4 regions of the Vogesella sp. LIG4 genome follow, and region 3 is predicted to be linked to each of the others. Evidence: predicted binding sites of a transcription regulator. Region 3 holds the regulator's gene; each other region holds the start of a gene.
The links. Region 3 encodes sigma-54, which starts transcription at its own class of promoters, with help from an activator protein. Its sites were predicted from a motif close to CTGGCACGCTTCATGCTT; they were not measured.

Region 1 (7,050 bases), 1.7 Mb from region 3:
GAGAATGGCGTAGCTGAGCCGGCTGTAATCTAGGTCGCGCCCGGCGGTGGTGGCGGCATGCTCGGCGAACACTGCGGCGGCATCGGCAAACTCGAACAACCGCCCCCGCTCCGGTGCGATGTCGGCCGCCAGCCAGCGCGCCACGCCGGCGACGATGCGCCAGTCCTCGCGCGCCAGCCTTGGCGGCGGCAGCGCGGCACGCACCCGGCTGATGCGCCGCTCGCTATTGGTAACGCTGCCGTCCTTCTCCGGCCAGGTGGCAGCCGGCAGCACGATGTCGGCAAACGCCAGCGTTTCAGTGCCGGCAAAGGCTTCCTGCACGATCACGCAGTCCACCTTTTCCAGCGCCTTGCGCACCAGCGCCTGGTCCGGCAGCGAATGCGCCGGGTTGGTACAGGCGATCCACAGCACCTTGATCTTGCCTTCCGCCGCCGCCTCGAACATTTCGATGGCCGACAGCCCCGGCCGCGCCGGCAGCTGCGGCACGCCCCACAGCGCCGCCACTTCGGCGCGATGCGCGGCATCGGCCGGGTCGCGGTGGCCGGGCAGCACGGTGGCGAGGCCGCCCACCTCGCGCCCGCCCATGGCATTGGGCTGGCCGGTGAGCGAGAACGGCCCGGCGCCCGGCTTGCCGATGTGGCCGGTGGCCAGGTGCAGATGTATCAGCGCCGCGTTCTTGTCGCTGCCGTTGCTGTACTGGTTCAGGCCCATGGTGTAGCAGGACAGCGTGGCCGGGCTGCCGGCAAACCAGCGCGCGGCGGTAACGATATCGTCCTCGTGCACGCCGCACAGCTCGCTGGCGGCGCGCGGGGTGAATTCGCGCAGCCGCGCGCGCAGCGCGGCAAAGCCTTCGGTGTGCTGCTCGATGTAATCGCGGTCGATCAGCTCTTCCCAGATCATCACGTTGAGCATGGCGTGGAACAGCGCCACGTCGCTGCCCGGCAGCACCGGCAAGTACAGGTCGGCAATGCTGGCAGTATCGGTGCGGCGCGGGTCGGCGACGATGATCTTCAGCGCCGGGTTGGCCGCCTTGGCCGCCTCCAGCCGGCGGAACAGCACCGGGTGGGCATAAGCCATATTGGCGCCGGCGATGAACACGCAGCCGGCGTGGTCGAAGTCCTCGTAGCAGGCCGGCGGTGCATCCGCGCCCAGCGTCTGCTTGTAGCCGCTTACTGCGCTGGACATGCACAGCCGCGAGTTGGTGTCGATGTTGTTGCTGCCCACCAGGCCGCGCGCCAGCTTGTTGAACAGGTAGTAGTCCTCGGTCAGCAGCTGGCCGGAAAGATAGAACGCCACCGAGTCCGGGCCGTGTTCGCGGATGGCGGCGGCCAGCTTGCCGCCCACCGTGCGCAGCGCGTCGTCCCAGCTCACCGGCTGCGGCAGCGCGTCCTTGCCGTGACGCAGGGTTGGCCGCAGCAGCCGCAACGCAGCCTTGCCGGTGGTCTCGCCCAGGGTGCGCCCCTTGCTGCACAGGCGGCCGAAGTTGGCCGGGTGCTGCTCGTCGCCGCTCACCGTCACCGTGCCGTTTGCCTGCGGCGTCACCCGCACGCCGCAGCCGGTGCCGCAGTAGCAGCAGATGGAGGAGACCGTGCCTTTGTGTCCCGTTGCTGTAGTCATGTGTTGTCTCCTTAGAGCCTGTTCACGCGCTGCTGCGCGTGAGCAGACTCTAGCGGCCAAGCCCGCGCCGGCTCTAGTCCAGTGCCAGGTACACGGTGCCGGCTTCCTGCTTCAGCGCGATGTGCCCGGCGCAGCCCTCGTCCGGCGCACAGGCTTCGCCGGTGGCCAGGTCGATGTTCCAGTTGTGCAGCGGGCAGGTCACGCTGCGGCCCGAGACGATGCCCTGCGACAGCGGCCCGCCCTTGTGCGGGCACTTGTCGTGCAGGGCGAACAGCTGGTCGTCGGCGGTGCGGAAGATGGCAATGTCCACCTTGCCTTCGCGCTTGAGCACGCGGGCGCCCTGCGCCGGGATGTCCGCCAACTGGCAGACGGCTTTCCAGTTACTCATGCTTGCTTCCTTTCCAGTGAGCCCCCGGTCGCGCCGGGGGCGGCGGTGTTACACGGTGAGCGGCGCGAACTCGTGCTGCGCCACACCCTTGCCGTAGCGCTCCGCCCACGGGTCCTGCTCGAAGGACAGCGCGAACTTCAGCCGCGCGTACAGCTCGTTGCGGCCAACCTCGTCCTGCAGCACGCGCTGCTTGAGGTAGTCCATGCCCACGCGCTGCAGGAAGTGCACGGTGCGCTCCAGGTAGAACGCCTCCTCGCGGTACAGCTGCAGGAAGGCGCCGCTGTACTCCATCACCTCCTCGCGCGTCTTCACCTTGCAGAAGAACTCCGCCACCTCGGTCTTGATGCCGCCGTTGCCGCCGACATACAGCTCCCAGCCGGAATCCACGCCGATGATGCCCACGTCCTTGATGCCGGATTCGGCGCAGTTGCGCGGGCAGCCGGACACCGCCAGCTTCACCTTGGCCGGGCTCCACATGCCGAACAGGTCTTTTTCCAGGTCGATGCCCATCTGGGTGGAATCCTGGGTGCCGAAGCGGCAAAACTCACTGCCGACGCAGGTTTTCACCGTACGCAGGCTCTTGCCATAGGCGTGGCCGGACGGCATGTCCAGCTCCTGCCACACCTTGGGCAGGTCTTCCTTCTTCACGCCCAGCAGGTCGATACGCTGGCCGCCGGTCACCTTCACCATCGGAATCTGGTACTTGTCGGCCACGTCGGCGATGCGGCGCAGCTCGGACGGGTTGGTCACCCCGCCCCACATGCGCGGCACCACCGAGTAGGTGCCGTCCTTCTGGATGTTGGCGTGCACGCGCTCATTGATGAAACGCGACTGCGGGTCGTCCTTCGCCTCGCCCGGCCAGGTGGAGATCAGGTAATAGTTCACCGCCGGACGGCAGCTGGCACAGCCATCCGGGCTGCGCCAGGCAAGCTCGCGGAAGGTGTCGGCCAGGGTGATGAGGTGCTTGTCGCGGATCGCCTGGCGCAGCTGGCCATGGGTCATGTCGCTGCAGCCGCAGACGGCTTTTTCCGCCTTGGGCTTCACGTCGGCGGCACCGCCCACGCAGTTGATCAGGATCTGCTCCACCAGCCCGGTGCAGGAGCCGCAGGAGCTGGCTGCCTTGGTGTGCTTCTTCACGTCGTCCACCGTGAACAGGCCCTTCTCCTGGATGGCCTTGACGATGCTGCCCTTGCACACGCCGTTGCAGCCGCATACCTCGGCATCGTCCGGCATGCTCATGGCGCGGTTCTGGCCGGCATGGCCGGTGTCGCCGGTGGCGCCCTCGCCCAGCATCAGCTGGTCGCGAATCTCGTGCACCGCATGGCCTTCGCGGATCAGGCGGAAGTACCAGCCGCCGTCGGCGGTGTCGCCGTACAGGCAGGCGCCCACCAGCTTGTCTTCCTTCACGATCAGCTTCTTGTACACGCCGCCCATCGGGTCGGACAGCATGATCTCCTCGCAACCGTCGCCGCCCATGAACTCGCCGGCGGAGAACACATCGATGCCGGTGACCTTGAGCTTGGTGGAGGTAGCCGCCGGCACGTAGCGGGCAATGCCGTAGCTGGCCAGATGGTTGGCCGCAACCTTGGCCATGTCGAACAGCGGCGCCACCAGGCCGTAGCTGACGCCACGGTGGCTGACGCACTCGCCTACCGCGTAGACGCGCGGGTCGAAAGTCTGCAGGAAGTCATTCACCACCACGCCGCGGTCGCAGTACAGGCCGGACTGCTCGGCCAGGCTGTAGTTGGGGCGGATGCCCACTGCCATCACCACCAGGTCGGCCGGCACCGCATCGCCATCCTTGAAGCGCACCGCGCACACGCGGCCGCTCTCGCCCTGCACCAGCTCGGCGGTCTGCTTCTGCAGCAGGAACTTCAGCCCCTTGGCTTCCAGGCTCTGCTGCAGCAGGCGCGCCGCGGTCTTGTCCAGCTGGCGGTCCAGCAGCCATTCGCCCAGGTGCACCACGGTCACGTCCATGCCGCGCGCCAGCAGGCCGTTGGCCGCCTCCAGCCCCAGCAGGCCGCCGCCGATCACCACCGCGTGACGGTGGCTGCTGGCGGCGCTGATCATCGCCTCCACATCGGCCACGTCGCGGAAGGTCACCACCCCCGGCAGCGCCTTGCCCGGCACCGGCAGGATGAAGGGGCTGGAGCCGGTGGCCAGCAGCAGGCGGTCATATGGCACGCTGGTGCCGTCGGCGGCGCGCACCACGCGGCGGCCGCGATCGATATCCACCACCGGCTTGCCCAGGTGCAGGGTGATGCCGTTGTCGGCATACCAGTCCACGTCGTTGAGCATGATTTCCGGCAGCGTCTGCTCGCCGGTAAGCACCGGCGACAGCATGATGCGGTTGTAGTTGGCGTGCGGCTCGGCGCCGAACACGGTGATGTCGTAGGCATCCGGCGCCAGCTTCATCAGCTCCTCCAGCGTGCGCACCCCGGCCATGCCATTGCCCACCATGACCAGTTTCTGTTTGTCCATCGTGTTGCCTTCCTTTCCTGCCGGCTGCGCCACCGCGGCCTTGCTGCGGCACAGTCCAAAAGAAAAAGGCCCGCTGCCGGAGCGGAATGCTCCGTGGCAGCGGACCTCTTTGTCCCTGCTCCCGCACCGCCATTGGCGCGGGAGACCTTTGCGTAGCACTGTTCAGCAAGCGGCGTGCCAGCTTTGGCGGGCGGACCTGAAGTCAGATCACGATCTCGCGAGCTAGGGCGAGACAAGGCGAAAACGGCTGAGGAAGCGGAATTTACAAATAGTAAATGAGCAATCCGAAGCCGTTTTTAACGCGGTATCGCCGACGCGCAGCAGATCGTGCACCGGCTATTAGCAGCCATGCGGCCAACCTCTGCCTTGGCTTGGTGCAGTGCGGCACGAAAACGGGGAACACGCACCATGCCGGCTCCTGCAGGCAAAAAAATCCCCGGCAAGCCGGGGCGAAAGGGGAAGTGAACGCGGATCAGTGCTGCAACAGCAGCACATACAGCAACAGCAGGTTGATCAGCAGCGACACCAGCGCCAGCCGGCGCCACAGCCGCAGCGACAGCCTCTCCGCCCACGGCACGTGCTGGCGGGCGGTGACCGGCTGGCTGTCGCCACGCTCCAGCGCCAGGCGGAATTCCTCGGCGGTTTCGAAGCGCCTCGCCGCGTCCGGGTCCACCGCCTTGGCCAGCAGCTTTTCCAGCCACACCGGCACGTCAGGCCGGTGGCGGCTTACCGGTTGCGGGCTGCCGAACTGCGGCCGCTGGAATGCCTCGATCTCGCCATACGGATAGCGGCCGCACAGCAGCCAGTACAGGGTGACGCCCAGCGCGTACAGGTCGCTGCCGGCATCCGGCGCAGCGCCATCGAACAGCTGCGGCGCCAGGAAGGACGGCGTGCCCGCCAGCGTGGCGGCCTCCTCGCTGATGCCGGCACACCAGGCCACGCCCAGGTCCAGCAGGCGCAACTGGCCGTCGCGCCCCAGGTGCACATTGTCCGGCTTCACGTCGCGGTGCACGATGCCCAGCCGGTGCAGCGCCGCCAGTGCGCGGCACAGCGCCAGCCCGGTCAGCACCACCTCGGCCACGCCCAGCGGGCCACTGCCGGCGCGTGCGGCCAACGTTGCGCCGTCATACCAGCGCAGCAGGTAGTACAGGTGGCTGCGCGCCGCCTGCGGCGCCACCTCGGCAAAATATGGCGAGCTGACGCGGCGCTGCAGCCACTCCTCGGCCAGCAGCGCCTGCGCCGCCTCGCGGTCGCCCGCCAGCGTGGCCGGCAGCGTCTTGAGCACCCAGCGCCGGCCGGCGGCATCGCACACCCGGTAAGCCAGACCGGACGGCGAGGCATGCAGCCTGTCCTCCACCGTCAGCCCTTCGAACTGCTGGCCGGGTTTGAGCGGCGGTGGCGGCAACAGCGCCTCGCCGCGCGAGAAGGCATCATCCAGGTTGGCCGCAGGCAGCTCGTCCACCCGCAGCACCAGCGCCGACACGTTGTCCTGGCTGCCGGCGGCCAGCGCCGCCTCCACCAGCACCGCCGCTGCCCGTTGCGGGTCGGTATGCAGGCGCAGGGTTTCGTCGATGCGCAGATCGCCCAGCGCGTTCCACACCCCGTCGCACAGCAGCGCGTACACCTCGCCCGCCGCCAGGTCGCCGTCGCAGAAATCCGCCACCAGGTGCGCATCCAGCCCCAGCGCGCGCTTGAGCACGTGCCGCAGCGACGGCTCCTCCCACACGTGGTCCTGGGTCAGGCAGCGCAGGCCGTCGCGCCCCAGCTTGTAGACGCGGCAGTCGCCGACGTGGGCGACGGTGAAACGCCGCCCGCGCAGCACCAGCACCGACAGTGCCGCCACCAGCGAGCGCCCCTGGCTACGCAGCCAGCGGTTGTGCGCGCCCAGCAGCCGGTCCAGCGCCGCGGCCACCTCCCAGGTTTCCGGCGTGGCGTAGTAGTCGGCGCACACCGCGCGCACGCTGGAGCTGGCGGCCAGCTTGCCGTCGGCGCAGCCGGACACGCCGTCCGCCAGCGCGAACAGCGCGCCCTTGCCGGCCAGCTGCTCGCCGTCCGGCAGGCACCAGCCCAGCGCGTCCTCGTTGCGTTCGCGGCGGCCGGGCTGCGACGCCTGGCCGATGGCCAGCTTCAGCGGCATGTCACACCCGCGCCGCGGTGATGCTGGACGAGCCCCAGGTGGTGCGCCAGCGCAGTTTCACCGCGTACAGGCCCACCCAGGCCACCAGGCCCAGGCTGGCGAACAGCCACAGCCCCAGCTGGTAGTTGCCCAGCTGTTGCTTGACCAGGCCCAGCCCTGCGGCCAACAGGAAGCCGCCGATGCCGCCGGCCATGCCGATCAGCCCGGTCATCACGCCGATCTCCTTGCGAAAGCGCTGCGGCACCAGCTGGAACACCGCACCGTTACCGCAGCCCAGCGCCAGCATGGCACCCACGAACAGCGCCAGCGCCAGCTGCACCTGCGGCAGGTTGAAGCCGACGGTGGCGATCAGCAGCGCCGCCACGGTGTACACCACCAGCAGGGTGCGGATGCCGCCGATGCGGTCGGCCAGCGCGCCGCCCAGCGG
Region 2 (7,050 bases), 1.3 Mb from region 3:
TTTCGAACAGCTTGGGGTTGTTGGCGATCACCGAGTTGGCCGCACGCAGGATGCGCGCGGTGGAGCGGTAGTTCTGCTCCAGCTTGATGACTTTCAGCCGCGGGAAGTCATGCTGCAGCAGGCGCAGGTTTTCCATGTTGGCGCCGCGCCAGGCGTAGATGGACTGGTCATCGTCGCCCACTGCGGTGAACATGCCGCGCTCGCCGGTGAGCAGCTTCACCAACTGGTACTGGCAGGTGTTGGTGTCCTGGTATTCGTCGATCAGCAGGTAGCGCAGCTTGTGCTGCCACTTCTGCAGCACCTCGGTATTGGTGCGCAGCAGTTCCACCGGCAAGCGGATCAGGTCATCGAAGTCCAGCGCCTGGTAGGCGGTGAGCGTGTCCTGGTAGGCCACATAGGTGGTGGCGGCCACGCGGTCGAATTCGTCGGCGGCGGCCACGAGCGCGGCATCCGGGCCGAGCAGGTCGTTCTTCCACAGCGAGATGCGGCTTTGCACCTTGCGCACCTCGTCCTTGTGGGTGGATTTCAGAATGTCGGCAATGATCTTGGCGGCGTCGTAGCTGTCCAAAATGGAGAATTGCGTCTTGTAGCCCAGGTGCGGGGCCTCCTGGCGCAGAAAATGCATGCCCAGCGAGTGGAAGGTGGAGACGGTGATGCCCTTCAGTTCGCGGCTGTCCATCAGCTTGCCGACGCGCTCCAGCATCTCGCGCGCGGCCTTGTTGGTGAAGGTGATGGCGGCGATGTTGCGGGCGTCGAAATTCGCCTCGCGCACCATGTAGGCAATTTTCTGGGTAATCACCCGCGTCTTGCCGGAGCCGGCGCCGGCGAGCACCAGCAGCGGGCCGTCCAGCGACTGGATGGCGGCGCGCTGCTGCGGGTTGAGTAAGGCAAGTGACATGGCTGTCGTCAATCTTTCATCGATAGCGCGCATTGTAGTGCCTGGCGCCGGGGGCGGCCATGCGCGCGACGGCGGGGCGGGCAATCCAGTATCATTCTTTCGCGGCACGAATCAGAGCCAGTGAACAGGCTCTTGGCCAAGGTTGGCCGCAATGACTGACAGGAAAACAATATGGCCACCTATGCAATTGGTGATCTGCAAGGCTGCTTCACCCCCTTCATGGCGCTGCTGCGCCAGATCGAATTCAACCCCGGGCGCGATACGCTGTGGCTGACCGGGGATCTGGTCAACCGCGGCCCGGAATCGCTGCAGACCCTGCGCTGGGTGTTCGAGCACCAGAACTGCGTGCAGACGGTGCTGGGCAACCACGACCTGCACCTGCTGGCGGTATCCGAAGGCTATGGCAAGGTACATGCCGACGACACCATCCAGGCGGTGCTGAATGCCGGCGATGCCAAGGTGCTGCTGGAATGGCTGCGCTGCCAGCCGCTGATGATCTACGAGCAGGGCTTTGCCATGGTGCACGCCGGCCTGCTGCCGGAGTGGAGCGTCAAGAAGGCGCTGCGCCTGGCGGAGGAAGTGGAGGACGAGTTGTCCAGCCAGCAGCACCGCAGCTTCTTCTCCAAGCTGTACGGCAACAAGCCCATCCGCTGGCAGGATGACCTCAAGGGCATGGACCGGCTGCGCATGGTGGTGAACGTAATGACGCGCATGCGCTTCATCACCCGTGACGGCGAGCTGGATCTGGCCTACAAGGGCGAGCTGGAGGGCGCGCCGGCCAACCTGGTGCCGTGGTTCGAGGCGGAGAACCGCCGCAGTGCCGATACGCCCATCGTGTGCGGCCACTGGTCGGCGCTGGGGCTGATGCTGTCGGAGGACATTCTGGCGATAGACAGCGGCTGCCTGTGGGGCGGCAGCCTCACCGCGGTGCGGCTGGAAGACAGGGCAGTGTTCTCGCTGCCGTGCCAGGCTTACCGCGACATCGCGTAAGGTTGGCCGCAAGCGGCCGGCACTCCAACAAAAAGCCCCGGTGCGGACACCGGGGCTTTGTCATGAGGGGCATCAGTGATACTGGTGCGAGGGCGAATCGCTGAGTGGAGTGGGGTTGGCCAGCTCGTTGTGCAGCTGGTCGATGTCCAGCGAGTTCTCCCACTTGGCCACCACCACAGTGGCTACCGCGTTGCCGATCAGGTTGGTGAGGGCGCGCGCTTCGGACATGAAGCGGTCGATGCCGAGAATCAGCGCCAGGCCCGCCACCGGAATCTGCGGCACCACCGCCAGGGTGGCGGCCAGGGTGATGAAGCCGGAGCCGGTCACACCGGCAGCGCCCTTGGAGGTGAGCAGCAGCACGCCGATGATGGTCAGCTCCTGGGTGAGGCTCAGATCGATATTGCAGGCCTGGGCGATGAAGATGGCCGCCATGGTCAGGTAGATCGAGGTGCCGTCCAGATTGAAGGAGTAGCCGGTGGGAATCACCAGCCCCACCACCGGCTTGGCGCAGCCCAGCTGCTCCAGCTTGCTCATCAGCCGCGGCAGCGCCGATTCGGATGACGAGGTGCCCAGCACGATCAGCAGCTCCTCGCGGATGTACTTGATCAGCTTCCACACATTGAAGCCGCAGGCGCGGGCAATGGAGCCCAGCACCAGGGCGATGAACAGCACGCAGGTCACGTAGAAGCTGCCCATCAGCGCAGCCAGCTGGGTGAGGCTGCCCACGCCGTATTTGCCGATGGTGAAGGCCATGGCGCCAAAGGCGCCGATCGGGGCCAGCTTCATGATGAAGCCGATCACCTTGAACAGCACGTGCGAGATTTTCTCGAACAGCGCCAGCACCGGCTTGCCGGATTCGCCCATCAGCGACAGCCCGGCGCCGAACAGCACCGAGAACAGCAGCACCTGCAGGATCTCGCCCTCGGCGAAGGCGCCCACCACGCTATCCGGAATCATGTGCATGATGAAATCCACCGTGCTCTGGTGCGCCGCGGTACTGGTGTACTTGGCAATGGCGCCGGCATCCAGGGTGGCCGGGTTCACGTTCATGCCGGCACCCGGCTTGAGCACGTTCACCACCACCAGGCCGATGGCCAGCGCCAGCGAGGTAACCACCTCGAAGTACAGCAGCGCCTTGCCACCGACGCGGCCAACCTTCTTCATGTCTTCCATGCTGGCAATGCCGACCACGATGGTGCAGAAGATGATGGGGGCGATCATCATCTTCACCAGCTTGATGAAGCCATCGCCCAGCGGTTTGAGTTTGGCACCGAATTCCGGCATGAAATGGCCGACGGCGACACCCAGCAGGATGGCCACCAGTACCTGGAAATACAGGCCGTGGTGCAGTTTCTTGGCTGACATTGCGCTCTCCGTGTAGCAGGCAGTGCGGCTGCCTTCTCTGTTTGCTTTATAGGAGCCTGTGCAATGTTTTTTTATGGCTGTGGCTGGCAGGGCTGGCGCAGTTGCCAAAAGACAGTGAACAGGCCCGCTGATGATGCTGGGCATCAGGGAGGCGCAAAATTGGGTATTTCCCGATCAGGGAAAGCCGCATTGCGGAAAACCCGCATGCGGCGTGCCGGCGGTGTGGCCTCGGAGGGAGGGCTCAGGCGTCGGCGGGCAGGTCCAGCGCGGCGGCAATGGCGCTGCGGGACGATTCGGACAGTGCGAAGCGGCTGGCGTCGGCGGCCGGCATGGCGGCGGTGAAGCTCAGCTCCACCACCATGGCGCGGGTGGACAGCACCGCCCACAGGCTCTGGCCGAAGCTGGTATCGCCGGCATAGGCGGCGGAGGCACAGTAATGGCCGCCGGGCGACACGTAGCGGATCGCCACCGGCTGCACCGTGGCGCCGGCCAGCCGTGCGGCTTCGAACAGCGAGGACTTGAACGGCAGTAGCCCGGTGCCGTCCGAGGTGGTGGCTTCCGGAAACACCGCCATGCAGTCGCCGTTGTGCAGTGCTGCGGCCAACTGTTTGTTCACCTGGCTGGTATCGCGGCGCTTGCTGCGGTCGATGAACAGCGTGCCGGCGCTTTTGATCAGGAAGCCGGCCAGCGGCCAGTCGCGCAGCTCCTTCTTGGCCACGAAGCGCGAAACCGTCACGCTGTTGAGCGCGAAGATGTCCAGCCAGGACACATGATTGGCTACCACCAGGGTGTGCGGCGGGTAGACGCCAGGCGCCTGGCCGGTCACCTTCACCTTGATGGCCAGAATGTGCAGCAGCTGCTGCGACCAGCGCTGGGTGATTACCGCCTTTTCCGGCTGCGACAGCCGCGGGTACAGCGTGGCAATGGTGATCACGCCGCGGAAAACGTGCGCGGCAAGACGGGCGATGCGGAGCAGGCGGACAAGCAGGGAGGTGGTCTGGTGCACGATGATGACAGAGGGTTGACGGTTAATGGCAGTGTAACCCGCGGCGATGGCAAATGTTTTACAGCGGCTGGCAGTGCGGACAGAAACAGGTGCTGCGCTGGCCCTGGCGGATTTCGCAGATCAGCGTGCCGCAGTCGTGGCAAGGCTGCTCGCGGCGGCCGTACACCTTGTAGCTTTGCTGGAAGTAACCCGGCTTGCCCTTGGCGTCGATGAAATCGCGCAGCGTGCTGCCGCCGGCCTCGATGGCGCGCGCCAGCACCGACTTGATCTCGGCGGCCAGGCGTTCGCACTCCTCGCGGCGCAGCGAGTTGGCCGCACGCGCCGGGTGGATGCCGGCGTAGAACAGCGACTCGTTGGCGTAGATATTGCCCACCCCCACCACCACGTGGTTGTCCATGATCAGCAGCTTGATGGCGCTGCCCTTGCGGCGGCTGGCCTGGTACAGCACTTCGCCGCCGAAAGCATCGGACAGCGGCTCCGGGCCGAGGTTCGCCAGCAGCGGGTGCGCCTCCACCGGCCCCTGCTGCCACAGCATGGCGCCAAAGCGGCGCGGGTCGCGATAACGCAGAACCGTTTGCCCCAGCACGATGTCTACATGGTCATGCTTCTCCGGCTCGGTGCCCGGCGCCACGAAACGCAGGCTGCCGGACATGCCCAGATGCACGATCAGCGTGCCATGCTCGAAATCCACCAGCAGGTATTTGGCGCGCCGGCTCACGCTGCGTACGCAGCGGCCGGCCAGCAGCGCCGGCAACTGCGGCGGAATCGGCCAGCGCAGGCGCCCCTCGCGCACGATCACTTCGCGCACGGTGGCGCCTTCCAGTTGTGGCGCGACGCCGCGGCGCGTGGTTTCGACTTCTGGTAATTCGGGCATGGCAGGATGGCATGAATAGTGTGAATGGCGTGGTATTCTACCCGCCTGTGATGAATACAGGTTCCGTGCATGAACGCTTTGTTCCGTCTGTTTGCCGTACTCACGCCGCTGGCATTGTCGGCATGTGCCAGCCTGCCCCACGCCGCGCCCGCGGCCAACGCCCAGGCGAGCAAGGCGGCCAGTGCCGCGGCCGACGACGCGCCGCCGCGTGATGAAGACAACCCGGCCATTCCGCACCAGCAACTGCGTGCCGAGTGGCTGTACGGCCTGCTGGCCGGTGAAATGGCGGCCCGCAACGGCGCCGCACCGCAGGCGGCCGAAACCTATATCGCCCTGGCGCGCGAAAGCCGCGACCCGCGCATCGCCCGCCGCGCCGCCGAATTCGCCATGTTTGCCGGCCAGCTGCAAAGCGCCACCACCGCGCTGTCGCTGTGGCTGGAGCTGGAGCCGACCGCGGACACCGCGCGTGAACAGCTGATCATCGCGCTGCTGCGTGGCGGCAAGCTGGCGGAAAGCCGTCCGCTGATCGAAGCCGAGCTGGCGCGCCAGCCGCAACGCGCCGCCGGCGTGTTCGTGCAACTGGCGCGCCTGGCCGCGGTACAGAGCGACAAGCAGGGCGCCGAAACCCTGGTCAGCGAGTTGGCCGCACGCTACCCGGACCTGCCGGAGGCGCATTTCGCGCTGATCGCGGTGGCCGCCGAGGCGGGCGACCAGCCCACGGTGGATAGCGGGTTCGCGCAACTGGCGCGTACCGCGCCGCAGTGGGATCTGCCGGTGCTGTGGCAGGTGGACCGCCTGCGCCGCCAGTCGGCAGCCGATGCCATCAGCTTCCTGAAACAGGAACTGGCGCGCCGCCCGCAGTCCAGCATCGAACTGAATACCAGCTATATCCGCCTGCTGGCCGGCGAAAAGCGTTTTGCCGAGGCCGAGGCGCATGCCGCCAGTATCGAGAGCCGCTTTGCCAACAACGGCGAACTGCTGTACCTGCATGGCCTGCTGGCCTACCAGACCGGCGAGCTGCCGCAGGCACGCAAACTGCTGGAAGCCGCGCTGCGCGCCGGCTACAGCGACAGCAATACGCTGCGCTTCACCCTGGGCCAGCTGGCCGACGAACTGAAGCAGCCGGCAGAAGCCCGCCGCTGGTATATGCAGGTGGATGGCGGCGACAGCCTGTTGCAGGCACGGGTGCGTGCCGCGCAGATCCAGGCTGCCGACGGCCAGTGGCGCGAGGCCATCGACAGCCTCAACAACCTGGCCGAGCAGCAGGCGGACAGCGAGCGCATTGCCGAAGCGCAGGCCATGCTGGCGCGAGACGCCAAACAGTACGATGCCGCCCTGGGCATTCTTGGCGGTGCGCTGAAGCAGGACCCGGAACAGACCGACCTCTTGTACGAGCGCGCCTTGCTGCTTGATCAGCTGGGCCGTTCCGCCGAGGCGGAGCAGGATCTGCGCACCGTGGTGCGGCTGAAGCCGGACGATGTGCAGGGCCTCAACGCGCTGGGCTACGTCATGGCCAACCGCGGCGTGCAGCTGAAAGAAGCACAGAGCTACATCCAGCGCGCGCTGAAGGCCGAGCCGGACAATGCCATGATTCTCGACAGCCTGGGCTGGGTGCTGTTCAAGCAGGGGCTTGCCAGCGAGGCGTTGCCGCATCTGCAGGCCTCCTATGCCCGGTTGCCGGATGCCGAAGTGGCCGCCCACCTGGGCGAGGTGCTGTGGTCGCTGGGCCGCAAGGATGAAGCCCGGCATGTCTGGGACGAAGCCCGCAAGAGCGCGCCGGACCACCCGGTGCTGAAGGAAACCCTGGACCGCATCAAACCATGAAGTTAGCCCACTGGCTGGTGTCGGGTTGCCTGCTGCTGCTGGCAGCCTGCGCCACCACCCCGGAAGTAAGCCATTCCATGTCGGCCCCTGCGG
Region 3 (7,050 bases):
CGTTTTCGTTGCGATACGGCGTTACTCACGAAAAATCCCTCCTTACATATCAAACATATGCTGCGTCGGGATTTTTCATTCGCGCCTTGTCTCGCTTGGAAACCGAGGCTGTCGAGGCGCCCGTTGACGCCCAAGCAAAAATTGCACCTGCGGGACAGGGGCCGATTATAAACTGTTATAATTACCGTCTATGGATAATGCGCTCAAACTACAGCGTCTTGCGCTGGCACGCGAGGTGTTGCACACCGAAGCCGACGCCATCGTCGCCCTCTCCAACCGACTGGGCGACGATTTTCTGGCCGCCCTCGACCTGATCCTGGCATGCCCGGGACGGGTGGTGGTGACCGGCATCGGCAAGTCCGGCCATATCGGCAACAAGATCGCCGCCACGCTGGCCAGCACCGGCACGCCGTCGTTCTTCATGCACCCGGCCGAAGCCGCGCATGGCGACCTGGGCATGCTCACCGAGCAGGACGTGCTGCTGGCGCTGTCCAACTCCGGCGAAAGCGCGGAAGTGGTCGCGCTGCTGCCGGCGGTAAAACGCAAGGGCATTCCCATTATCGCCATGACCGGCCGCCCGCAGTCCACGCTGGGGCGCGAATCCACCGTGCACCTGGATGCCGCGGTGGAAAAGGAAGCCTGCACCCTGGGCCTGGCCCCCACCACCAGCACCACCGCCGCGCTGGCGCTGGGGGACGCGCTGGCGGTGACGCTGCTGGATGCGCGCAACTTCAAGCCGGAAGACTTCGCGCTGTCGCACCCGGGCGGCAGCCTGGGGCGCCGCCTGCTGGTGCACATCAGCGACCTGATGCACAGTGGCGACGCGCTGCCGCGGGTACAAAGCGGCAGCTCGCTGAAAGAAGCACTGCTGGAAATGACGCGCAAGGGCCTGGGCATGACCGCGGTGGTGGACGCTGCCGACAGCCTTATCGGTATCTTTACCGATGGCGATCTGCGCCGCACACTGGACCGCACGCTGGACCTGGCCGGCCTCGCCATCGACGACGTGATGACGCGCCAGCCGCGCACCATTGCGGCCAACCTGCTGGCGGTGGAAGCCGTCAAGGAAATGGAACGCCGCAAGATCAACGGCCTGCTGGTGGTAGACCAGCAGGGGCGCCTTGCCGGCGCACTCAATATGCACGACCTGCTGAAGGCAGGCGTGGTTTAGGACTGCCCATGCAACCGATTACCGAACTGGCAAAACAGGTCAAGCTGCTGATCATGGATGTGGACGGCGTACTCACCGACGGCCGCATCTTCATCACCGCCAGCGGCGAAGAGCTGAAAGCCTTCAACACCCTGGACGGCCACGGCCTGAAAATGCTGCAGTCCACCGGCGTGCAGCTGGCCATCATCACCGGCCGCGCCGCGCCGGGCGTGGCACACCGCGCCCGCGGCCTGGGCATCGACCACTACTACGAAGGCGTGCACGACAAGCGCGCGGTGTTTGCCGAGCTGCTGCAGAAAACTGGCCTCACCGCCAGCCAGTGCGCCTACATCGGCGACGACGTGGTGGACCTGCCGGTGATGTCGCGCGCCGGCTTCGCGGTGGCGGTGCCGGATGCACCCAGCTTCGTGCGCCAGCATGCCCACTTCGTTACCGGCTGCAGTGGCGGCAACGGCGCGGTGCGCGAGCTATGCGAGCTGATCCTGCAGGCGCAGGGCAACTATGAGCGCCTGATGGCGGCCTACCTGGCATGAAGACCCGCGCCGGCAAACTGTTCCCGCTGGCCCTGCTCGTGGGCATGGGCCTGCTCACCTCCTGGCTGGACGTGCTGACCCAGTGGCAGCAGCCGGCGCAGCGCGAGCTCAACCCCAACCAGCCCGAGTACACCATCGAGCAGCTCACCGCCAAGCGCTTCGATGAACAGGGCCGCCCGTGGCAGCAGCTGGTGGCCACCCGCATGTGGAAGCTGCCCAAGGTGGAATCGGTATACTTCACGGCTCCCGACCTGAAACAGTACCAGCAGGGCGCACCGGACCTGCACATCACTGCAGACAGCGGCCGCTACAACCGGCCGCAGGACATCGCCGACTTCAGCGGCAACGTGCACCTGCTGCGCACCGGGCAGGCCGGCAAACCCGACATGACACTGCAGACCCAGGCACTGCGCCTGGACAACCGCAACCAGCTGGCCAGCTCGCATACCGAAGTGCTGATGAACTACGGCAACAGCCGGGTGCGCAGCGTCGGCCTCATCTATAACCATCAAGCCGGGCAGCTCAAACTGCTGTCCCAAGTAAGGATGCACTATGCGCCATAGCCTGATGCTCGCCCTGATTCTGGGCTTGAGCGGTGTTGCGGCCAACGTTTACGCCGAACGGGCCGACAGCAACAAGCCGATCGAACTGGCCGCCGACCGCGGCTCGCTGGACCAGAAGCAGGGAATCAACATCCTGGAAGGCAACGTGGTTGCCACCCAGGGCACGCTGACCCTGCATGCCGACAAGACCATCGTCACCCGCGACACGCAGGGCAACCAGACGCTGCAGGCCTTCGGCAACCCGGCCACCTTCCGCCAGAAAGTGGAAGGCAAGAACGAATACGTGGACGGCCAGGGCAGCCGCGTTGACTACACCAGCGCCAGCAACCAGGTCATCCTCACCGGCAAGGCGCGCGTCAAGCGCGGCCAGGATCTGGTGACCGGCGAGCAGATCACCTACAACACCGTCACCGAAATCTACCAGGTGGCAGGCAACAACCCGACGGCCAGTGGCGCCGCCAAGGGCCGCGTCACCGTGATCCTCCAGCCCAAGGCGCAGGAAAAGCCATGACGCAAAGCCGCCTGACCATCCAGCACCTGAAGAAAACCTTCAAGAAGCGTACCGTGGTGCAGGACGTGTCGATGGACATCGCCAGCGGTGAAGTCATCGGCCTCCTGGGGCCCAATGGCGCCGGCAAGACCACCAGCTTCTACATGGTGGTGGGGCTGATCGCCGCCGACGCCGGCAACATCAGCCTCAACGGCGAAGCCATCACCCACCTGCCCATCCACAAGCGCGCGCGCCTGGGCCTGGGCTACCTGCCGCAGGAAGCCTCCATCTTTCGCAAGATGACGGTGGAAGAGAATATCCAGGCGGTGCTGGAAGTGGCCGGCTACAGCGGCGAACAGCTGGACAAGGAGCTGGAGCTGCTGCTGGACGATCTCAACATCGGCCACCTGCGCGACAGCAATGCCATGGCGCTGTCCGGTGGCGAGCGCCGCCGCGTGGAGATCGCCCGCGTGCTGGCCACCCGCCCGCGCTTCATCCTGCTGGACGAACCGTTTGCCGGCGTGGACCCGATCGCGGTGATCGACATCCAGAAGATCATCTCCTTCCTCAAGGAGCGCGGCATCGGCGTGCTGATCACCGACCACAACGTGCGCGAGACCCTGCGCATCTGCGACCGCGCCTACATCATCTCCGAAGGGCGCGTGCTGGCTTCCGGCCTGCCGGCCGAACTGGTCAGCAACGAACAGGTGCGCCAGGTGTACCTGGGCGAGCACTTCCACTTGTAAAGCGGCATGAAACAGACACTGCAACTCAAAGTCAGCCAGCATCTGACCCTGACCCCGCAATTGCAGCAGTCGATCAAGCTGTTGCAAATGTCCACCCTGGACCTGTCCAGCGAGCTGGAACGCTACCTGCTGGAAAACCCGCTGCTGGAACGCGCCGACGGCGACGGCCCCGCCGAGCATGAGCCGGTGGAAGCCGGCAGCGGCAACGACACCGCCGGCGACAGCGGCGGCGAGGACGCGCCGCAGGAACGCGAACGCGAGCGCGAGGAAATGGACCTCAGCGACTGGGGCAGCGGCAGCGGTTCCGGCAGTGGCAGCCGCGATGACGACGACGAGTTCGACCCCATCCTCAACACCCCCTGCCGCCCTACCCTGCGCGAGCACCTGGCAGCGCAGATCGGCGAGCGGCCACTGAGCCGCCGCGACAGCGCGCTGCTGACGCTGCTGATCGACGAACTGGACGAAGACGGCTACCTCACCACGCCGCTGGATGAATTCGCCGCCAGCCTGCCGCTGGAACTGGACATCGACACCGACGAGCTGGAATACCTACGCAAGCTGCTGCTGCAGTTCGAGCCGGTAGGCATCGGCAGCCGTGATCTGGCCGAATTCCTGCAGCTGCAGTTGGCCGCATTGCCGGCGGCCACCCCGTCACGCGAGCTGGCGTTGACCCTGGTGCGCGAGCACCTGGCACTGCTGGGCAACCGCGACTACGTACGGCTGAAGAAACTGCTTGGCGTGGGCGAAGCCGAACTGCGTGCCGCGCACCAGCTGATCTCCACCCTGCGCCCGCGGCCGACCAGCGGCTTCGATCAGGGCGAAACCCACTACGTGGCGCCGGATATCCATGTGATTCGGCGCAACGGTCGCTGGATGGCCCAGCTCAACCGCGGCGCGCTGCCGAAACTGCAGGTAAATCAACTATATGCCGGCATGCTGCAACAGCGAGACAGCAGCCACAATCTCAGCGGCCAACTGCAGGAGGCGCGCTGGCTGGTGAAAAACATCCAGCAGCGATTTGACACTATTCTGAAAGTGTCGGAAGCTATCGTTGACAGGCAACAGGCGTTCTTTGAACACGGCGAAGTGGCCATGCGACCCCTGATTCTGCGCGACATCGCGGATGAACTCGGGCTGCATGAGTCAACGATTTCCAGGGTCACCACCCAGAAGTATCTGCTGTGCAGCCGAGGCCTGTTCGAGCTCAAATACTTCTTCGGCAATGCCCTGGAAACCGATAGCGGCGGCGAATGCTCCGCCACGGCGATCAAGGCGCATATCCGCCAGATCATCGATGGTGAAGACAACAGGAAACCGCTGTCCGACAGTGCCATCGCCGACCGCCTCACGGCACAGGGCATACAGGTTGCCAGGCGCACCGTAGCCAAGTATCGTGAAGCTATGCAGATACCGCCAGTTAACCTTCGCAAAGCACTTTAAAAGAAAGAGTGCGACGAAAACCCGGTACGGCCAGCCCGACCGTGCCGTCAACAGAAGGAGTCAGGGTATGAACCTCAAAATTACCGGTCTTCACCTCGAAATTACCCCGCCCCTGCGCGAATTCATCGAGAGCAAACTGGAACGCATCACCCGCCATGTCGATAACGTGATCGGCATCACCGTGACGCTGTCCGTGGATAAACTGGTACAAAAAGCGGAGGTCAATGTGCATCTGGCAGGCAAGGACATCCATGTCGAGGCAACCGACGCCGACATGTACGCCGCCATCGATGCCCTGATGGACAAGCTGGACCGTCAGGTTCTGAAATTCAAGGAAAAACAGGGGGAACACCGTAGCGTAACGCCGCAGGCAAACGCTGCCGATGCCGCCCTGTAAATCAGGACGACAGCAAGATGACAACGGGAGCCACAGGCTCCCGTTTTTGCTAGCCGCAACCACTGACCTTGCTATGGAAAACGCCGGACTCAGCGTAGAATGGCCGACGTTTTTCTGCCCCTCACAGATATCATGAGCTTGATCGGCAAGATTCTTCCCCAGTCGCACGTACTGGCCGACCTGGAAATCTCCAGCAAGAAACGGCTGTTCGAACAAATCGGCCTGCTGGTAGAGAACAGCTTCGGCATTGCGCGCAGCGATGTATTCGACAGCCTGTTCGCCCGCGAAAAGCTGGGCTCCACCGGCCTGGGCCAGGGCGTGGCCATTCCGCACGGCCGCCTCAAGAGCCTGAAGGACGCCACCGGCTTCTTCGTGCGCCTGAAAACCCCGATACCGTTCGAGGCGCCGGACGGCAAGCCGGTGAACCTGCTGTTCGTGCTGCTGGTGCCGGAGCAGGCTACCGACCTGCACCTGCAGGTGCTGTCGGAGTTGGCCCAGCTGTTCTCCAGCCGCAGCCTGCGCGAAAAGATGTGTTGCGCCGACAATCTCACCCTGCACGCCATGCTTTGCGAAGACAGCCACCATGCCTAATGTCAGTGTCCGCCGCCTGTTCCAGGACAATCAGCACAAACTCAACCTGAGCTGGATCGCCGGCAAGGCCGGTTCCGACAACCTGATTTCCAACGACGAACAGCGGCCGACACAGGCGCTGGTCGGCCACCTGAACTTCATCCACCCCAACCGGGTGCAGGTGCTGGGCCTGGCCGAGGTGGAATACCTGGACAAGCTGGAGCAGGCAGCGGCGCGCACCGCGCTGGATCAACTGTTCCACAAGACCATGGCGGTGGTGATCGTCGCCAACGGCCAGCCGGTGCCCAAGCTGCTGCAGGACTACTGCCAGAGCGACAGCGTGCCGCTGATGAGCACGCCGCTGGAAAGCCCGTACCTGATGGACGTGCTGCGCATCTACCTGGCGCGCGCACTGGCGGTATCCACCGTGATGCACGGCGTGTTCCTGGACGTGCTGGAAATCGGCGTGCTGATCATGGGCGACTCGGCAATGGGCAAGAGCGAGCTGGCGCTGGAACTGATCTCGCGCGGCCACGGCCTGGTGGCCGACGACGCGGTGGAGCTGTACCGCATCGGCCCGGAAACGCTGGAAGGCCGCTGCCCGCCGCTGTTGCGCGACTTCCTGGAAGTGCGCGGCCTCGGCATCCTCAATATCCGTACCATCTTCGGCGAAACCGCGGTACGGCCGAAGAAGGTGCTGAAGCTGATCATCCAGCTGATCAAGGCCAACGACCAGGCCATGCAGGCACTGGACCGCCTCAACATTCAGTCCGAAACCCAGGACATTCTCGGCGTCACCGTGCGCAAGGTGATCCTGCCGGTGGCCGCCGGCCGCAACCTGGCGGTACTGGTGGAAGCCGCGGTGCGCAACTACATCCTGCAGCTGCGCGGTATCGACAGCACCCGTGAATTCATCGACCGCCACACCAACCTGCTCCGGGACCAGGAACATGCAGCTGATCCTGATTAGCGGCCTGTCCGGCTCCGGCAAATCCGTGGCACTGCGGGTGCTGGAAGACGTCGGCTACTACTGCGTGGACAACCTGCCGGCCACCATGCTGGCCGATGCCATGGCGCTGTACAGCCAGTTCGGCTACCAGCACATCGCCATCAGCGTGGATACCCGCTCGGCACCAACGT
Region 4 (7,050 bases), 1.7 Mb from region 3:
GCCGACCAGCAGGCGCAGAAGCATCGCCAGATGATGGACAGCATCAACTACGCCTCGGTGATCCAGCAGTCCTTCCTGCAAAGCTCGCGCCGCGACATGGCGGCCCGGCTGGATGATTACTTCATGGTGTGGGAGCCGCGCGACGTGGTGGGCGGCGACTACTACTACTTCGTGAAGCGCGACGACGGCTTTTTCGTGGCGGTAATCGACTGCACCGGCCACGGCGTGCCCGGCGCCTTCATGACGCTGATCATGGCCTCGGCGCTGAAGCAGGTATTGAGCACCTACGACCTGCACAACCCGGCAGCGCTGCTGTCCGCCATCAACCGCCTGGTGAAGGAGTCGCTGGGCCAGCTGTCCGACGACGAGCGCCAGGTGGAGGAAAACGTCGAGGTGCGCTCCGACGACGGCATGGACTGCGCGTTCTGCTGGTACGACAACGCCAGCCATTCGCTGACCTTTGCCGGCGCCAAGACGCCGATCTTCGTACTGCCCAAGGGGAGCGACGAGGTGGTGGTGGTCGACGGCAACAAGAAGGGGGTGGGCTATGTGTCCACGCCGCTGGACTACGAGTGGGACAACCACCGCGTCAAGCTGAAGCCGGGCAGCCGGCTGTACATCAGCACCGACGGCATCATCGACCAGATCGGCGGCCCCAAGCGCATCTGCTTTGGCAAGAAGCGCTTCAAGGAACAGATTCTCAAACACGCCCACAAGCCGATGGCGGCACAGCGCCAGGCACTGCTGGACGCCTTCCACCACTGGCAGGGCGAAAACAGCCGCCGCGACGACGTCAGCCTGTTTGGCATGCATTTCATGGAGCAGCACGCATGAGCCTGGACGCTTTTCACCGTTTCCAGAACCTGGCCCGCGACGAGAGCGTGGTCTTCTACTACACCGGCTACTTTTCGCAGGCCATCGTCACCGCCATGGCCGACGCGCTGCGCCTGCGCCTGAACCAGACCGACGCCAGCAATGTGCAGCGCCGCAAGCTGTTCTCGGTATTCATCGAGATGGCGCAGAACGTGGTGCATTACTCCGCCGAGCACCTTACCGCCATCGACAGCGACGACCAGGAAATCCGCCGTGGCGCGCTGTGGGTGGGCGAGCACCAGGGGCAGTTCTACGTGGTGTGCGCCAATCCGGTGGACCGCAACCAGGTTGGCCGCATCCGCGACAAGCTGGCGCCGCTCTTGGGCATGAGCAATGACGACATCAAGCAGCTGTACAAGCAGAAGCTGCGCGCCGAGAACGACGCTGAAAGCAAGGGCGCCGGCCTGGGGTTCCTGACGGTGGCGCGCGATGCCAGCGGCCCGGTGGAGTTCGACTTCGCCGACGAGCACGGCCCGGACAGCCCGACCACTCTGTTCTATCTGAAAGCCACAATCTGAATCATGCAAAACATCCATCTTGCCGCCACCAGTTTCAGCCCGGAAGTGAACTTCGACTTTGCCAGCCACCGCTTGTCGCTGAAGGGTGAGTGCTACCCGGAAAACGCCGCGGTGTTCTTCGAGCCGCTGATGAACGCGCTGCATGGCTACCTGGCCGCGCTGAGCCAGACCCAGATCACCTTTGACGTGCAGCTGGCCTATTTCAACAGCGCCAGCACCAAGGCGATCCTGGCCATCTTCGAGCGCCTGAACGGCGCCGCAGTGGCCGGCAACTATGTCACGGTGAACTGGTACAGCGACCCGGACGACGACACCATCATGGAGTTCGGCCAGGAAGTGGCCGACGACAACGCCGCGCTGGAAGTGCACCTGCTGGAACTGGCCTGAGGCCGCTGCTTCAGGCCAGCGCGAACTGCAGCTCGACGTGGTTGCCGCTGTCTTCCGGCCCCAGCCAGCGGTGGTAGACCTCGCGGCACTGCTGCCCCGGCATGGCGCCGGCAGCGGCAATGGCGGCCAGCAGCGGTGCATAGCCATGGCTGAACAGCCCGTGCAGCGGGCCGTGGTAGTCGTGGCTGGCGCAGTGCAGCGGCGGCAGGGCAAGCAGGGCGAACGGCCCGTCGCCCGCTGCCTCGCCGCTGACCGGCAGGCAGAAATCCACCCGGTGCAGGCTGCTGGCGTCGTGCGGCAAGTCGTGGTGCACGAAGATCCACGGCCCGTCTGGCTGCAGGCCCAGTTGCCGTGCGGCCGTTTCCAGCTGCGGGCAGAGCAGGGCAGCCTCGGGGCCGACTTCCGGCAGGCACAGGTTGCGGCTGGCAGCCAGTACGCGCAGGGCGGGTAGCTGTTTGCGATGCATGGCGGCTCAGTCCTGTTGATGGCGCGGGTGGCAGGGGCAGTTGGTGAGGTGGTCGTTCACTACCCCGGTGGCCTGCAGGAAGGCGTAGATCACCGTGCTGCCGACGAAATTCATGCCGTGTTTTTTCAGCGCCTTGCTGATGCGGTCCGACAGCGGCGTGCTGGCCGGGCACTCGGCCAGGCTGGCCCAGTGGTTGACCACCGGCTGGCCATCGACATGCTGCCACAGCCAGCTGGCAAAGCTGCCGTACTGCTGCTGCATGGCCAGGAACACGCGGGCATTGCGGATGGCGCTGTTCACCTTCAGCCGGTTGCGCACGATGCCGGCATCCTGCAGCAGCCGCTCCACGTCGTCCCCGGTCATGGCGGCAACCCTGGCCGGCTCGAAACCGTGAAACAGCCGGCGGTAGTTGTCGCGCTTTTTCAGGATGGTGATCCACGACAGCCCGGCCTGGGCGCCTTCCAGCACCAGCATTTCAAACAGCTTGTCATCGTTGTGCACCGGGCGGCCCCACTCCAGGTCGTGGTAGGCGATGTACAGCGGGTCGTCGTTGCACCAGCCACAGCGTTGCAATGCATTCATCGGGATGCCTTTCTGCCGGTGGCGGAAGCGTGCTTAATGACAATAGGTTTTTCTTTAAGCAAATGCAGTTTTATCTTACAAGCACCAAGCTTTACTGATATGGTGATTCTATCAAGTGCCATTTGCATGGCGGAGAGAGCGCCAGCATACGCCTACCATGCGGAAGCCGAGAAATGACGTTGTCTGAAGACCTGTCGTTGCCTGTAGTGCCGGAAATGGCTGATGCCTACCACAGCGTCAGCTTTCGGCGCCTCTGGCGCAACGGCACCAGGCTGCAGCAGAGCACCTTTCTGCTGGCCTGGCTGGTCTGCACCTCGCTCAGCGTCGGGCTGGGGCTAGCCTCGGTCATCCACGCCTGGTCCGGGCTGCCGCTGAGCTACGGCGGCGTGGAACTGTATATCTCCATCTACCCCCCGATACTGATCTGTACCTGGTGGGCACTGTGCTTCGGCTGGTTCTGGGGCGCGCTGCCGGCCTATCTTTCCACCCTGAGCCTGGCGCTGTACGCCGGCATGCCCTGGTACTGGGCGCTGCTGTTCGCCTGCGGCAACCCGGTGGGGCTGGGGGTGATGGTGCTGGGCTACCGCGCCATCGCCATGCCCTGTTCGCTGTATTCCTGGCGCGCACTGGTGTTCTTCCTGCAAATGGCCTTCGTGGGCTGCATGTTCAGCTCCTCCGCCGCGCTGGTGTGGTGTTACACCAATAAGGTGGACCAGGTGGCGCTGTTCGCCATCTGGCAGGGCTGGTGGCTGGGCAACTTCCTGCAGAACATCTTCCTGGTGGTGCCGATAATGGCGCTGACCTGGCCACGGGTGGAAGCCTGGCTGGAGTGTCACCAGCAGCTGTTGTCGGTGCAGCCCACCGAGTCGCGCAAGCTGGTGCTGCGGCTGATGGGCGTGCTGATCATCAGTGTGCTGATCTACGCCTTCACTACCATCTGGCTGGGTACCGAAAGCGTGCAGGCGCAGCTGCACAGCGGCCAGATTGACAAGCTCAGTCATGCCGCCGACCGTCTCTCCGGCATGATCTGGGCGTTCTTCTGGGTGATCGCCTTCATTGCGCTGTTCATGGGCATGTTCGGCTACCAGATGTTCCTGCACTGGCACCGTACCAATACTGCGCTGCTGGAACAGCTGGGGCAGGCCAATGCAGACCTGGCAGAGCAGGCGCGCACTGACGGCCTGACCGGGCTTGCCAACCGCCAGAGTACCAACCGCGCGCTGGCCGACTGCTGGCACAACAGCCGCTTGCGCGGCGAGCGGGCGGCGCTGCTGATGCTGGATATCGATCTGTTCAAGCGCATCAACGACGACTACGGCCACGTGGCCGGTGATCGGGCGATTCGCACCGTGGCGGCCCTGCTGCGGCACGAGGTACGCAGCAGCGACCTGGCCGGGCGCTTCGGCGGCGAGGAATTCGTGCTGCTGCTGCGCCGCTGCGAGCTGAGTACCGCGCTGGAAGTGGCGGAGCGGATACGCCAGCGGGTGGAGCAGGCCATCATCGACGGCGAGCACGACCCGTCGCTGCGGGTGACGGTGAGCATAGGCGTGGCGATGGCGCAGCGCGATGACAGCGATGCCGAACACTGGCTGCGCCGCGCCGACGAAGCGCTGTACCAGGCAAAACGGCAGGGGCGCAATCGTGTGATCCAGGCGGCCTGAGCCATAAGCCAACGAACCGGGTTCCAGGCGACATGCCACCCGGCGTACTGACAAAGCCCTTGCGCAGCGCGCAAGGGCTTTGCCGTTTTCGACGGTCGGCGGTGACCAGACTAGCCGGCGGCGCATGCCGGCGCCTTGTTGGCATGCCGCTTGCTGCTGCTGAAGCATGACTACAGGCAGACAAGGATCACGGCGGTGCTGACGGTGATGTTGGTCAATGACGGATCAGGCAGGGTGACAGCGTTGCGGGAGGCGCTGGCCGCGGCCGGCGTGCGCGTGGTGGCGGAGGTGGAGGCCACCCCGCAGCTGGCGGACGTGCTGGCCGCCGCCCGGCCGGACGTGGTGCTGATCGACAGCGATGCGCCCGCGCGCGACATGCTGGAACAGGTGTGCGTGATGGGCGCCAGCCATGGCCAGCCGGTGGTGATGTTCACCGGCGACGACAGCCGCGAAACCATGCGCGCCGCCTTGCAGGCCGGCGTGGCCGCCTATGTGGTGGGGCAGGTGGAAAGCAGCCGCATCCAGACCGTGCTGGAAGTGGCCATCGAACGCAACCATATCGAACAGACGCGCCGTGCCGAGCTGGCCGACGCCCAGCGCCAGCTGGCGGAGCGCAAACTCATCGAAAAAGCCAAGGGCCTGCTGATGCAGATGAAGGGCCTGGACGAAGCCAGCGCCTACAAGCAGCTGCGCGAACGCGCCATGAAACAGCAGAAGAAACTGGCGGACGTGGCGCAGGAGATCATCAGCCTGGCCGAGTGGCTGCAGTCATGATGCCGCCATGCCACGCCATGGTGCGTCACCGCGCCATCACGGTGCGCGGCGCGGGCCGCCGAACCAGAGCGAACAAGGAGTACAGCCGTTGAATGCAGGCAACACGCTGCCGGCCGGCAAGCCGGAGAAAACCGAAGTCAGGGTGGGCTACCTGCCGCTGACCGATTGCGCCGCGGTGATCGTGGCCGCCGAACTTGGCTTCGACCAGCGCTACGGCATCCGCATCCTGCCCGCGCGTGCGGGCAGCTGGGCCGCGGTGCGCGACGGGCTGCTCACCGGCGAGCTGGACGCCGCGCATGCCTTGTACGGCCTGATGTACGGCGTGCACCTGGGGCTGGGCGGCATGCAGCGCGATATGGCGGTGCTGATGACGTTGAACCAGAACGGGCAGGGCATCACCCTGGCGGCGCAGCTGGCGGCGGAAGGCGTGAAAAGCGGCGACGACCTGGCGCGGCGCATCCGGCGCGATGCGCGCCGGTTCACCTTTGCGCAGACCTTTCCCACCGGCACCCACGCCATGTGGCTGTACTACTGGCTGGCCGCGCTTGGCATCCACCCGCTGCGCGACGTGAAAAGCATCGTGGTGCCACCGCCGCTGATGGTGGCGGCGCTGCGTGCCGGGCAGATGGACGGCTACTGCGCCGGCGAACCATGGCACAGCCTGGGGGCCGCCGAAGGCGTCGGCTTCACCATCGCCAGCAGTGGCGACATCTGGCCGGATCACCCGGAAAAGGTGCTGGGCGCCACTGCCGACTGGGCTGCGGCCAACCCTGGCACCGCCAGTGCGCTGATTGCCGCGCTGCTGGACGCCTCGCGCTTTGTCGACGACGTACGCAACCGCGAGCAGGTGGCCGCATTGCTGGAAGAAAAGGGCGGCCTGCCGCTGCCGGCCGCGGTGCTCAATGCCGGGCTGTCCGGCACCTGCGTGGCGGGCGGGCTGAAGTGTTTCGACGACGGGCGGGTGAACTACCCCTACCTGTCCGACGGCATGTGGTTTCTTACCCAGTACCGCCGCTGGGGGCTGTTGCCGCAGGAGCCGGACTACCTGGCACTGGCGCGCAGCATCAACCATGTGGCGCTGTACCAGCAGGGCGCGGCGCTGGCCGGGGTGCCGCTGCCGGCCAGCAGCATGCGCAGCAGCCGGCTGATGGACGGCGTGGTGTGGGACGGGCGCGACCCGGCCGGCTACGCAGCCGGCTTCGCCGTGCAGGGCGCTGCCGCTGTGGCCAGGCAATAAAAAGCCGGGCGGCCCGGCATGAAAAACGCCGCGCCTCGTAACGAGGGCGCGGCGTTTTTGTTCGGGCCGGGCAGTGGCTGTCAGGCTGCCTTGCGCGCCTGGTGGCGCAGGCCGACGACTACCGCCAGCCAGAACAGCGCGTAGACCAGGACCAGGCTCAGCGACGGCTGGGCGCGATAGCCGGTGAAGTTGGCGATGAAGCCACCCAGGCTGCCGCTGTCGCTCAACAGGCGGCTGCTGTCCCACACCGGGTCCAGCAGGGTCGGCAGCAGGTTCAGGTTGATCGCCCGCTCGCTGGCGTTCACCAGCAGCGATGCGGCCAACAGCAGCAGCAATACTTCGCTGATGCGGAAGAAGCGCTGCCAGGTGAGGAAGCGGCTGCTCTGCTGCAACAGCCAGAAGGTGCCCCAGGCCAGCAGTACGCCCAGCGGCAGCATCAGCCAGAACAGCGGGTTGCCGCCTTCGCCGGAGCCCAGGCCGTAGAGGAACACCACCGCCTCCGAGCTTTCGCGCGATACCGCCAGCGCCACCACGATGAGCATGCCCCACCAG

Region 1: nirB (nitrite reductase large subunit NirB) is a predicted target of sigma-54. The motif match lies at 4,650-4,667, and genes of this name have one in related genera.
Region 2: PSELUDRAFT_RS03280 (dicarboxylate/amino acid:cation symporter) is a predicted target of sigma-54. The motif match lies at 3,454-3,471, and genes of this name have one in related genera.
Region 4: PSELUDRAFT_RS17300 (ANTAR domain-containing response regulator) is a predicted target of sigma-54. The motif match lies at 4,626-4,643, and genes of this name have one in related genera.

The regions. Positions count from the first base shown of each region.
Region 1 covers NZ_LT607802.1:3,716,630-3,723,679, forward strand. The annotation lists gene PSELUDRAFT_RS17260 (nitrate reductase) at 1-1,617, opposite strand, end outside; gene nirD (nitrite reductase small subunit NirD) at 1,691-2,005, opposite strand; gene nirB (nitrite reductase large subunit NirB) at 2,054-4,486, opposite strand; gene PSELUDRAFT_RS17275 (bifunctional protein-serine/threonine kinase/phosphatase) at 4,959-6,623, opposite strand; gene PSELUDRAFT_RS17280 (NarK/NasA family nitrate transporter) at 6,625-7,050, opposite strand, start outside.
Region 2 covers NZ_LT607802.1:704,742-711,791, reverse strand. The annotation lists gene PSELUDRAFT_RS03290 (UvrD-helicase domain-containing protein) at 1-898, opposite strand, end outside; gene PSELUDRAFT_RS03285 (symmetrical bis(5'-nucleosyl)-tetraphosphatase) at 1,070-1,888, shown strand; gene PSELUDRAFT_RS03280 (dicarboxylate/amino acid:cation symporter) at 1,961-3,253, opposite strand; gene PSELUDRAFT_RS03275 (1-acyl-sn-glycerol-3-phosphate acyltransferase) at 3,495-4,259, opposite strand; gene mutM (bifunctional DNA-formamidopyrimidine glycosylase/DNA-(apurinic or apyrimidinic site) lyase) at 4,318-5,133, opposite strand; gene PSELUDRAFT_RS03265 (tetratricopeptide repeat protein) at 5,203-6,957, shown strand; gene lolB (lipoprotein insertase outer membrane protein LolB) at 6,954-7,050, shown strand, end outside.
Region 3 covers NZ_LT607802.1:1,984,996-1,992,045, reverse strand. The annotation lists gene PSELUDRAFT_RS09375 (KpsF/GutQ family sugar-phosphate isomerase) at 191-1,171, shown strand; gene PSELUDRAFT_RS09370 (HAD family hydrolase) at 1,180-1,704, shown strand; gene lptC (LPS export ABC transporter periplasmic protein LptC) at 1,701-2,267, shown strand; gene lptA (lipopolysaccharide transport periplasmic protein LptA) at 2,257-2,778, shown strand; gene lptB (LPS export ABC transporter ATP-binding protein) at 2,775-3,503, shown strand; gene PSELUDRAFT_RS09350 (RNA polymerase factor sigma-54) at 3,510-4,943, shown strand; gene hpf (ribosome hibernation-promoting factor, HPF/YfiA family) at 5,011-5,340, shown strand; gene PSELUDRAFT_RS09340 (PTS sugar transporter subunit IIA) at 5,473-5,931, shown strand; gene hprK (HPr(Ser) kinase/phosphatase) at 5,924-6,880, shown strand; gene rapZ (RNase adapter RapZ) at 6,861-7,050, shown strand, end outside.
Region 4 covers NZ_LT607802.1:3,725,515-3,732,564, reverse strand. The annotation lists gene PSELUDRAFT_RS17330 (SpoIIE family protein phosphatase) at 1-834, shown strand, start outside; gene PSELUDRAFT_RS17325 (SiaB family protein kinase) at 831-1,391, shown strand; gene PSELUDRAFT_RS17320 (DUF1987 domain-containing protein) at 1,395-1,778, shown strand; gene PSELUDRAFT_RS17315 (GyrI-like domain-containing protein) at 1,789-2,244, opposite strand; gene PSELUDRAFT_RS17310 (DNA-3-methyladenine glycosylase I) at 2,251-2,826, opposite strand; gene PSELUDRAFT_RS17305 (diguanylate cyclase) at 3,000-4,487, shown strand; gene PSELUDRAFT_RS17300 (ANTAR domain-containing response regulator) at 4,695-5,261, shown strand; gene PSELUDRAFT_RS17295 (CmpA/NrtA family ABC transporter substrate-binding protein) at 5,350-6,498, shown strand; gene PSELUDRAFT_RS17290 (FTR1 family protein) at 6,579-7,050, opposite strand, start outside.